3 regions of the Mycobacterium toneyamaense genome follow, and region 1 is predicted to be linked to each of the others. Evidence: predicted binding sites of a transcription regulator. Region 1 holds the regulator's gene; each other region holds the start of a gene.
The links. Region 1 encodes LexA, which represses DNA repair genes until DNA is damaged. Its sites were predicted from a motif close to CGAACANNTGTTCG; they were not measured.

Region 1 (3,699 bases):
CGTCTCGGCGGAGCGCTGCTCGGGTCGACCGGCCTGGGCCACGACCTGCCGAACATGCTGCGCATCCTCAACGACCTGCCCGAACCCAAGGCCTCATCCGCCTTCGCCCGGACCCTGCGCGCAGTGGTCGACTGGCGCGGCCAGGTGGTCACGATGCTGGACCGATGTTATTTGACCGAAGCCATTCCGGTGCAATTGGTTTGGGGCACCCAGGATGCCGTCATCCCGGCCGCCCACGGAGAACTCGCCCACGCCGCGATGCCGGGCTCCCGGCTCGAGTTCTTCGACAACTCAGGACATTTCCCATTTCACGACGACCCCGATCGGTTCGTGAAACTCATCGAGGAATTCATCGACACGACGGCGCCGTCGGTCTACGACCGTGATGCGCTGCGCGGACTCCTGCAGACCGGTGTCACCGCGAAGTCCATCGACGCCCCGCAAGATACGAAGTATGCGGTTCTCGACGCCATGGAGACCGACGAGCGCAGCGCGACCTAGCTGCCGTCAGCCCGACGACGTCACACCGCGGTGCGCCCGCAGCGCCTCGATTTCGCGTTCGAAGTCCTCCGCGGACGAGAATGAGCGGTACACCGACGCGAACCGCAGATAGGCGACCTCATCGAGGTCACGCAGAGGACCGAGGATCGCCAACCCGACCTCATGGCTCGGCACTTCGGGAGATCCGGTGGCCCGCACCGCATCTTCGACCTTCTGCGCCAACTGGTTCAGGGCATCGTCGTCGACCTGCCGCCCCTGGCAGGCGCGCCGTACGCCCTTGATCACCTTGTCCCGGCTGAACGGTTCGGTGACGCCGCTGCGTTTGACCACCGCGACGACTGCGGTCTCCACCGTGGTGAACCGGCGACCGCACTCCGGGCATGACCGGCGACGCCGAATCGCCTGCCCTTCGTCAGCTTCTCGTGAATCGACTACACGCGAGTTCGGATGCCGGCAGAACGGACAGTGCATCACCGCTCCTTCGCCGCACCGACAATCGACCGTTTCGAACGGTCTCGAGCCTACCCGTGCCGCTCTGACGCGGCCGGGCGCCGTGCCGATCGACGCGCGCACGGACTGTCCTCAGCCGACCGGCGCGATCAGCGTCTGCCCGGCGTTCAGGGCCACCGACGGGAGCTTGTTCAGCTCCTTGATGCGGTCGACGACGGCACTGACCGGCGCGTCGGGCGCCACCCGCCGCGCGACCTGCTGGATCGACTCCCCCGTCTGCACCCGGACCACCGCGAGCTGCGCGGGCACGGAGGCCGTCGAAGAAGTCGGCTGGACCGCTTCGCCGAACTGCGCCACCAGACCCAGCCACACCGTGATCCCGGCCGCGACCAGGGCCAGCATCACCGTGGTCAACGGGGTGATCGGATTGCGGCGGTGCGAGGCACGCGACGTCAGCACGCCCGTACCCCGGTGCCGGAAGGCCGCGCCCGAGGGACGCGCGCCGGCCGGCCGCAGCCGGGCCTGGCGGTGCCGGTTGACATCTGAACGCCGAGGCACGGTGCGGACGACGACGTCGGTCGGGTATTCGCGGGTGATGACGGTCATGTCGGTTCCTCTCAGGAGTTCGTACATAGGTTCGATCGCTCTTGTGTTCGACTATATCGCCCAAATGTTCGAAGGGTAGAACATGTGATCGAACTGTTGCGAACGATACGACCACCCACCGACAAGTTCCGTACCCCGACTCCGCCACCCCTTTCACGACGTCACCACCGGATCACGCCCGCGACACGCCGAGCCGCCCGATCTCGAACACATGTTTGATGAATCGGGTGCGCTGGGCTAGATTCGTCTCCATGAGCGACAGCACCGATACCCCGGACACCCAGGCAGGCGGACGGTCCAGCAGCCTCACCGAGCGCCAGCGGACCATCCTCGATGTCATCCGCACCTCGGTCACCACGCGCGGTTATCCGCCCAGCATCCGGGAGATCGGTGACGCCGTCGGTCTCACCTCGACATCGTCGGTGGCCCACCAGCTGCGCACATTGGAGAAGAAGGGCTACCTGCGCCGTGACCCGAACCGCCCGCGCGCGGTGGACGTGCGCGGCGCGGACGATTCGACCGGAGCCACCATCACCACCGATGTCGCCGGTTCGGACGCGCTGCCCGAGCCGACCTTCGTCCCGGTGCTCGGCCGGATCGCGGCCGGTGGCCCGATCCTGGCCGAAGAGGCCGTCGAAGACGTCTTCCCGCTCCCCCGCGAACTCGTGGGCGAGGGCTCGTTGTTCCTGCTGAAGGTCGTCGGCGAGTCGATGATCGACGCCGCGATCTGCGACGGCGACTGGGTCGTCGTGCGGCAGCAGAACGTGGCCGACAACGGCGACATCGTCGCGGCGATGATCGACGGCGAGGCCACGGTGAAGACCTTCAAGCGCACGAAGGGCCAGGTGTGGCTGATGCCGCACAACCCGGCGTTCGATCCGATCCCGGGCAACGACGCGGTCGTACTCGGCAAGGTCGTGACCGTCATCCGCAAGATCTGACGCCGGCCAGACCTACAGATGAGCCCCGCTGCAGTCGCTCGCAGCGGGGCTCAGTCGTGACTCCGGTCAGCCGCGGATGAACCCGTTGGTGACCGCGAATTCCTCACTGGCAAACCAGATTTGGACAGGCGCCTCGGCATATCCGGGAGACCCCGGCACCCAGTACAAACCCGACTCCGTATTGGCCTTGATGTCATAGCCCTCGGGCGGCTCGGCACCGGTGGCCACGCGGAACGACATCTGCGCGGTCTCGGGTTCCTCGGCCCCCAGCGCATGGTGTCTGCCGCTGGCGGGACCGGCCACCACCGTCTCCTCCGGCGGTGTCGCGACCGCAGGCGGCTCGTGCACAGGAGGCTCGTCCACGGGCGTCTCGGTGGCCGGTTCCGCTGCCGGTGTCTCAGCCGCCTCGACCTCGGGGGCCTGTTCTTGCGGCTCGGGCGCGCACTCGTCACCGGCCTGGGCGTCGGCGTCGCGGCCGTCGGCCGGCGCTGCCCAGACGCGGTCGCCGGGGTCCCGGGGCCGTAGGCCCGCGAAGCCCGCCAACCCGGCCGCGGTGAGGCCTGCCGCCGCACCGCCGCGACGCAGGGCGTCGGGCAGTTGCACCGATGTCGTCGGCTCGTCGGCGGATTCGTCGGCGTCCGGCTCCGGCTCCGGCTCGGTGGGCTCGGCCGCGTCCACCGGCTGGGCCTCGGCTTCGGCCTGCGCCTCGGGCACCTCCTCGGACCGCTCACCCTCGGCCGTCTCGGCCGGCGTTTCAGTGGGCTGTTCGGCCGTGAAATCCGGGTACACCGTCGGCGCGGTGTCGATGACATCAGGGTTGCTCTGGAACGCGGGGCCGCCGTGCGGGTTGTCGAACTGCTGGTCCTCGGCCGCGTACTCGTCGCCGTACTCGCTGTCGGCGCCGCCATCGGCATACTGCGGGTCGCCGTACTCGCCGTCGCCGAACTCGTGGTCGTCGTAGTCGTACGCGTCCTGGTCGTCGATGGCGTCCTGACCGGCATTCCGCCGGCGCCGCAGCAGTGCCGCGATCACGATGCCGACCACCACCAGCAACAGCGGGATGATCGCCAGCAGCCACCACCAGTGGAACTGGTACCACTTGCCGGACTCATCGGCCTGCGAGGTCACGCCACCCGGCAGATCGACACTGGGCACCTGGAGGCCGCTCAGTTGCGACGCCAGTTCTGCCGGCTCGGTGCTG
Region 2 (3,699 bases), 1.9 Mb from region 1:
CGAGTCGGCCAGTCCGTTCCACCGGCTGATCTGCTTGCTCCAGGCATCCTGCTGCCCCTGTGAAAACCCCAGGGCCCGGGCCATGTCCCGTACCGCGCTACGGCCGCGGTAGGTGATGACGTTGGCCACCTGCGCGGCGTAGTCCCGGCCGTACTTCTGGTAGACGAACTGGATGACGTTCTCGCGCAGGTCCGATTCGATGTCGATGTCGATGTCCGGCGGGCCGTCGCGCGCCGGGGACAGGAACCGTTCGAACAGCAGCTCGTTGGCCACCGGGTCGACGTTCGTGATCCCCAGTGCGTAACAGACCGCCGAGTTGGCGGCCGACCCCCGGCCCTGACACAGGATGTCACTGTTCCGGCAGAACTCGGTGATGCTGTGCACCACCAGGAAATAGCCCGGAAACTCCAGCTGCCCAATGATTTTGAGCTCATGTTCGATCTGCCGGTACGCCTTCTCCCGGTCCGCGTCCGGTTTCCAGCCGTAGCGACGGGCCGCCCCCTCCGCCACCAGCTCACGCAGCCAACTGATCTCGGTATGCCCTTCCGGCACGTCGAACGGCGGCAATTTCGGTGCGATCAAACGCAATTCGAACGCGCACTGCTCCCCCAGTTCGGCAGCGTTCGTCACCGCACCCGGGTGGTGGGCGAACAGCCGGGCCATCTCCGCCCCGGACCGCAGGTGCGACCCGCCCAGCGGGGCCAGCCAGCCTTCGGCCTCGTCCATCGAGTTGCGGGCCCGGATGGCGCCCATCGCCATCGCCAGCTTTCCCCGCGACGGCGCGGCGAAATGCGCGGCGGTGGTGGCGACGACGCCGAGGCCGAACCGCGGCGCCAGCTCGGCCAGCGTCGCATTGCGTTCGTCGTCGAGCGGATGCCCGTGGTGGGTCAGTTCGATGGTCACCCGGTCGGCGCCGAACCGGTCCACCAAATCGGCCAGCGCCGCGTCCGCCGCTTCCGTACCACCTGACGACAGGGCTTGGCGCACATGGCCTTTACGGCAGCCGGTCAAGATCTGCCAGTGCCCGCCGGCGGCCTCGGTGAGGGTGTCCAGGTCGTAACTCAGCACCCCCTTCTCGCCGCCGGCCAGATGCGCCCGGGCCAGTTCCCGCGACAGCCGCCGATACCCCTCGGGCCCGCGAGCCAGGACCAGCAGATGCGGCCCGGGCGGGTCGGGCAACTCGGTGCGTGGAGTGTTGCTGAGCGACAGTTCGGCGCCGAAAACCGTCGCCATGTCGAGTTCCTTGGCGGCCTCGGCGAAACGCACGACACCGTAGAGCCCGTCGTGATCGGTCAGTGCGATGGCCCGCAGATCCAGCCGGACGGCCTCCTCCACCAGCTCCTCCGGCGTACTGGCGCCGTCGAGGAAGCTGTACGCGGAGTGGGCGTGCAGCTCGGCATACGGCACCGATGTTCCCGGCCGCGCCGGGCGGTTGACCGGCCGATAGTCACCGCGCTTACGCGACCACGCCGGGCTGTCGCCGCCGTCGGCCGGCGACTCGGGGGAAGCGCCGGCCACCCGAGGTTTACCCTCGAGCACCCGCTGCATCTCCGCCCAGCTCGGCGGCCCATTGTGCCAACCCACCACATCAGAGTATTCGAAACTTTGTTCGAACGCTAGATGTCCTGGTCCGCGGGAACTCAGTGGCCTCCCGTGCGACTAGATCCCAAAGGGCGCCAGAGAGGGACTGACGATGGCCATGCTGAGGCACTTGGGCAATCTGGAACGCGAGGTGATGGATCACCTCTGGGACGCGGACGGGCCACAGACCGTTCGCGAGGTCCATCACGCCATCTGCGCCGAACGCAAACTCGCGTACACCACCGTCATGACGGTGCTGCGCAGACTCGCCGGCAAGGGCGTGGTCCGCCAACTCCGCGATGATCGGGCACACCGCTACGTCGCGTCGCGCAGCCGTGATCAGCTGGTGGCCGGCCTCATGGTCGACGCGCTCGGACAAGCCGCCGAGCAGAGCGACCGGCACGCAGCCCTGGTCCACTTCGTCACACAGGTCAGGGCTGACGAGGTCGATGTACTGCGGCAGGCACTCGCCGCCGTGGATCCCGCGGTGCGCCTGGTATCCAGGCGCATCGCGGAATCGCTAGAAATCGTCGGGCACACCCGGAGCGATGGGCCAGCCGAAGGCGACAGCGGCGCAGTGCACCGAACCCGGGGTGAGCTCACGAACGGATCCTGCATTCGCCAGCGCCTGCAGGCCAACCCCGCCGAGGTATACGGCGCCGAGATCACGTACCGACATGGCGATATCCGCCGGCGCCGTGGTGCTTTCGCATTCGGCGCCATCAGGTCCGCCACGTAGCTGCCACCGGCCGGTGTTCCACGGACAGAACTCATCGGCGATGTCCAGCACCACGTCGACCGGAGCGGCGTAGCTGCGCAAACCCAGTGCCCGAGGCAGATCCACCAGGCGTACGTAGATGCCGTCTCTGACCTGGCAGGCGAGCGCGCGCCGGTCGGCCACCAGGCCGAGGAGCGGCTCATCGACTGCGGCACCGTCGTATGCGACGGTCCTGATCAGATCCATATCCAGGAGATGGCGCCAAATCTCCGTGTACGCATGGGGATTGGTGGCCACCACTTCTTGGATCCGGATCTCGCTGTCGGGCTGCCCGCGGTCGCTCCAGTTGACCTTGGGCCGGTAGATGGCGAATCCGCTGGCGGTACCGTCGGCCTCGTGGTGCAGGAGGAAGCGAAGCTTGCCGAACTCCTTGCGCCGCACCTCGTTGTCGTGGATCCAGTTGTCCCACCACGGACCCGGCCGCTCCATCAGACCGGGCCGCTGTGCGATCGCGCGCTGGTGAATCTCGGGGCCGCTGGCCAGCAACGTCTCGGCGTCGACGTGCGTCACCGAGCCGTCGCCTCGCTGGACGTCCGCGCGGAATCCCAGTTCACGCACATTGCCGGAGAGCTCCGCGACCGGTACCGCCATGCCGTAACCGAAGCGCCCATAGATGCTGGCCTCAGATGCGTACAGCATGGCCAGCGCCTCGGTTCCGCGGTCTCGGATGTCCTCGAGTTGGTGGCGCATCATGGCGGTGAGCAGGCCGCGGCGTCGATGGCTGGACGACACCGTGACGGCGGTGACGGCAGCCACCGCCGTGGTCGCCCCACCGGGTAGCACCACCTGCTTCCCGAAAGCCCCTGCGGTGGACACCCAACGGGTGCCGTCGTGGAAACCGAACATGCGGTCGTACTCGGTGAAGGCGCGCATCAGGTCGATCTCGTCCTGCTGCGGATCCTGCAAGAACACGCCGTACGACGTAGCCATGAACGCATCGAAATCATCGCTGTCGCTGACACAGCGCAGCGTCAAATCAGTCATGTACCAACGGATATCACGGCGCCCCCGCTGAAGTCATCTGATTATTCGGGGCGGACGAAAAGCCAACACCAGCAATGGTTTCGGTCATGCGGCCGGAGCAGATAGCCTGTCGCCGAGCGTCATTCGCGTGCGGCACAGTGCACTGTCAGGCGTCGCCGGCACGTAGCCGGTCACAGCCGCGGTGAGCGGCCTGGTGATTGCCTGCTCGGCGCGTCTGGCACACACCACGACGACCAGCGGCCACGCCAGTTCGGTCACCGCGGTGAGCCGTTCGGCCAAGCCGAGAAAGACGCCGTGCCTGGCCTCGTAATAGACCCACAGCACGAGGACGCACAGCACCAGCGTCGCGGTCAGAG
Region 3 (3,699 bases), 1.2 Mb from region 1:
CCCGCAGGCCAGGGTGAGGTTGGTGATGTCGGTGGGTCCGTCATCGCGCCAGTTGGTGTTGACGTGATGGGCCTGAGAGCGCGATGCGGGGGCGGTGCAGTTGGGTTTGGTGCAGCCCAGGTCGCGGGCGAACAAAGCGAAACGTTGGGCGACAGTGGCGGTACGACGTGCTCGGCCCATGTACAGCGGTTGTTCGGTGTGGTCGTCAAAGACGACGAGGTAGTGGTCGGCTCCGGCGGCGGCCATCTGAACCAGGTCTTTGACCGGGAGTTTCGTGCCGGTGTGCGTGAGCGCCATGCCGGTGCGCTTCTCGAGGTCGGTGACGGTACAGGTGCCGATCACCGCGACAGGAAATCCGTTGTGTTCGCCGAGCATGCCGGTCTTCAGGATCATGCGGCCGACCATCTTGTACGCGTCATGGCGGCGCTGGGCGGCGGTACGGGTGTCGTTGTCGATCTGTTCCTGGGTCGGTGTACCCGAGATGCAGGGCACGGCGTCGGCGGGGTTGCACATGCCGGGGGCGGCCCATTTGTCGTAGATCGCATCCCAATAAGCACGGGTCTCGGCGTCGATGGTGCCGCTGACCTCGGAGGTGCCATCGGAGCGCTGCTTGCCATGGTTGATGGCGCGTTTCGGGTCGGGTTCAGAGTCGTCAGGCTCGGGCCCGTCCTGATCCAGCCGATACAACAGATCAGCAGCGACTTTGCGGAGGTCCTCGGGGGTTTTGATTCGGGCATCGGCCACCAGATCCGCCTCACACTGGGCGAGAGTGACCGGGTCGGCCGCCCACAACGGCAACTTCCCGAAAAACCAGGTGATCACCTGCACATGCTCACCGTTGATCGCCCCCTCACCGAGCGCGGCGGCGACCAGCTCCCACACCGGACCCAACGGCTCCCCGGTGATCGCTGACCGCGGGCCCAGATTATCCGTATCGCGGACCCGGCGGCGGGCCTCCTCCCGACTGATCCGCAACCGCACATGCAGCACCTCAGGCCAATCTTTGGCCCCGATGTCTTTGGCCGCGGCCTGGGTCTGTGCCGCCGCCAGAATCTGGTGATCGACCGCCTCGGCCGCGCACTTAAGGGTTTCGCGGCGCGACTGCACCTCCAACAGCGTCCGCACGTCCAGGCCGGTGTAGTCGAGATTGTTGACCGCCACGACCGCGTCCTCGAGCGCCGCGTAGGCGGTCAGGACAGCGGCACGGTCGGAAGGCATATTCGAACAATAGTTCGAACCGCCGACAATTCGGTGTGACGAAAGAGACCCTAGTTGCCCAGCGTGACCAGCGCAAACAAAGTGACCAAAGTTTTTTGGCGCACGACGACTCAGGACAAGAGCAACCTGATTGTCGGCCAGCACTCGGTCGGCGAGATGTCCGCAGACGCGACACCGAGACTGCAGCCATCAGCAAAACCGACCACCAGACGGCCACGGTCCACAACTGCGACAACTATTCGTCATAAGATGCTCAGCGTCCCCAGACCGGCAGGAGCATCGATGGCACGCGGCACTCCGCTGGAAGACAGCGCACGCGCAGGCTCACCGCCCACCGACCGCGTCGTCAGCATCATCGAACTCCTGGCGCAGCAGTCCGAACCGAGTTCGGTGGCCTCCATCGCGTCCCGACTCGACCTCAACCGCGCGACCGTCACCTCGATCCTGCTGGCCCTGGAGCGCGCGGGTTGGGTTGTGCGCCTTGCCGATCGGAGCTACACGCTCGGACCGGGCATGCTCGGCGTCGCCGAGGCCGTGCGCAATGCCCTGCCCCTGCCGGACAACCACACCGAGGTCCTGCAGGACCTGGCACATGCCACCAAGTGTGGCGTGTCGCTGGCCATGGTCGGCACCACCGAGATGACGTTCGTCAGCGTGGTGCGCGGCGTCGGCCACATCCCGGGCGGTGTGAGTGTCGGCGTCCGCCTACCGTTGACGCCGCCGGCCGGCGCGACGGTGATCGCGCGCCGCGACGCGGCAAGCCAGCAACAGTGGCTGGCCGGAGCGCCACAGGAGCAGCGCGCCGACTTCAGCAACCTGCTCGACCAACTCCGCAGGGACGGCGTCGCGATATTCGATTTCGGCGATTCCAACCCCGAGGTGCTGGGCGTACTGGGCGATGTCGCCGAACTGCTCTCCGAGCACCCCCGGCGCAGTGCGCTCCGGCAGCGGGTTTTCGAGACACTGGTCAGCCTCGGCGGTAAGCCTTACAGCACAGCGCAGCTCGAATCACCCGAGCCACTGGCCGTGAGCTATCTGAGCACCGCCGTGGACAACGCAGCCGGCCATCCCGCCTACGAGGTACAGCTCGGACCGCTGGATCCGTCGGTGAGCGCCGCCGATCGCGCGCGGTACATCCACGAATTGCGCTCGGCCGCAGCAAAGCTCAGCCAGCACTAGTCATCACCACTGCGCCACCCGCCGGTCAACCGGCGGGCACTTTCGCGACCCACTCACCGGAAATCAATGCTTGCGCGGCTGTCGCCGGGATGCTTACCATCTGCCCGTCGCCAATTATTTGGCACTTAACTGCCAACTATTCGTCACTATATCGGGAGCATGGATGGACACAGCGACGACGCTGCATCGCATTGGTAGCTCGGCCGGATCGGGTCACGCCCGGTTCATCGGCCGCGTAGGCGCACTGGCCGTTGCCCTCGGCATCGGCATCGCCGTCGCGAACAGTCCTGCCATCTGCCTCGCCGACACCAGCACCGGCACCTCCGCGTCGTCGACCGACAAACCGTCGCCGGCCACCAAGCCAAAGGCGGAAAAGCCCACCAAGAAGGCGAAAAAGCCCAAGCGCCAGAAGGATTCGGCGGCCAAGAGCGATCAGGACGCAGCCTCCGCGACGACGCCGGACAAGCCCGGGGACACCGAGACCCCGAAGCCCGGCGACAGCGACACCCCCGAACAGAAGCCGGCCACGACGAAGCCCGGGTCCGGCAATCCGGCCGAAACCGCGAAGCCGACGATCAAGAAGTCCCGGCAGAACCAACTTCGCAACGCGGTACCCAAACCTGCCGTGTCGGTCCCCCAGCCGACCGCCGCGACGAGCCAGACCAACCCCAAGACGAACCCGGCACCCACCTCGACCGCGGCGGTGACCGCCGCGAAACCTGCTGCCGCGCAGGCACCTTCAGTGGAGTCCGCCGCCAACACCGTCTCGACGGCCCTGTCCGCTGCCGCGACCAAGATCAACACCCTCACGGCGACAACGCATCCCGTCTCCACGGCTGCCACCGGCGGCAACTTCGTCACGCACGTGGTGTCGAGCCTGCTGGGCGCAATCGGGTTGGTCCCGCACGCCGGAACCAGCCCCGCCGCTCCGCCGCAGGCGCCGGTGTTGTGGACCCTGTTCAGCTGGATTCGCCGCGAGATCGGCAACACCTTCTTCAACTCCTCGCCGCTCATCAACTACAAGCAGACCGAGACCAGCCAGACCTTCGGTGGTGTCATCAAGGGTGACTTGAAAGCCACCGACGCCAACGGCGACAAGCTCACCTACACCGTCGACAAGGGCCCGACGAAGGGCAGCGTGATGGTCCGTCCGGACGGCACCTTCACGTACACCCCCAGCGACGCACTGGCATTCAGCGGCGGCACCGACTCGTTCACGGTCACCGTCGACGACCGGCCCGGCAATCCGTTCCACATCAACCTGCTGAAGCTGTTCCAGCCGAACGCCGGCGCCACCACCAC

Region 2: ACZ5IQ_RS21945 (error-prone DNA polymerase) is a predicted target of LexA. The motif match lies at 1,599-1,612, and genes of this name have one in related genera.
Region 3: ACZ5IQ_RS18385 (HNH endonuclease signature motif containing protein) is a predicted target of LexA. The motif match lies at 1,222-1,235, and genes of this name have one in related genera.

The regions. Positions count from the first base shown of each region.
Region 1 covers NZ_AP040333.1:2,680,106-2,683,804, reverse strand. The annotation lists gene ACZ5IQ_RS12955 (alpha/beta fold hydrolase) at 1-501, shown strand, start outside; gene nrdR (transcriptional regulator NrdR) at 508-972, opposite strand; gene ACZ5IQ_RS12945 (LysM peptidoglycan-binding domain-containing protein) at 1,084-1,557, opposite strand; gene lexA (transcriptional repressor LexA) at 1,809-2,498, shown strand; gene ACZ5IQ_RS12935 (LGFP repeat-containing protein) at 2,565-3,699, opposite strand, start outside.
Region 2 covers NZ_AP040333.1:4,547,911-4,551,609, forward strand. The annotation lists gene ACZ5IQ_RS21945 (error-prone DNA polymerase) at 1-1,584, opposite strand, end outside; partial or broken gene ACZ5IQ_RS21950 (BlaI/MecI/CopY family transcriptional regulator) at 1,694-2,074, shown strand; gene ACZ5IQ_RS21955 (GNAT family N-acetyltransferase) at 2,102-3,343, opposite strand; gene ACZ5IQ_RS21960 (DUF998 domain-containing protein) at 3,428-3,699, opposite strand, start outside.
Region 3 covers NZ_AP040333.1:3,832,443-3,836,141, forward strand. The annotation lists gene ACZ5IQ_RS18385 (HNH endonuclease signature motif containing protein) at 1-1,218, opposite strand, end outside; gene ACZ5IQ_RS18390 (IclR family transcriptional regulator) at 1,501-2,397, shown strand; gene ACZ5IQ_RS18395 (Ig-like domain-containing protein) at 2,561-3,699, shown strand, end outside.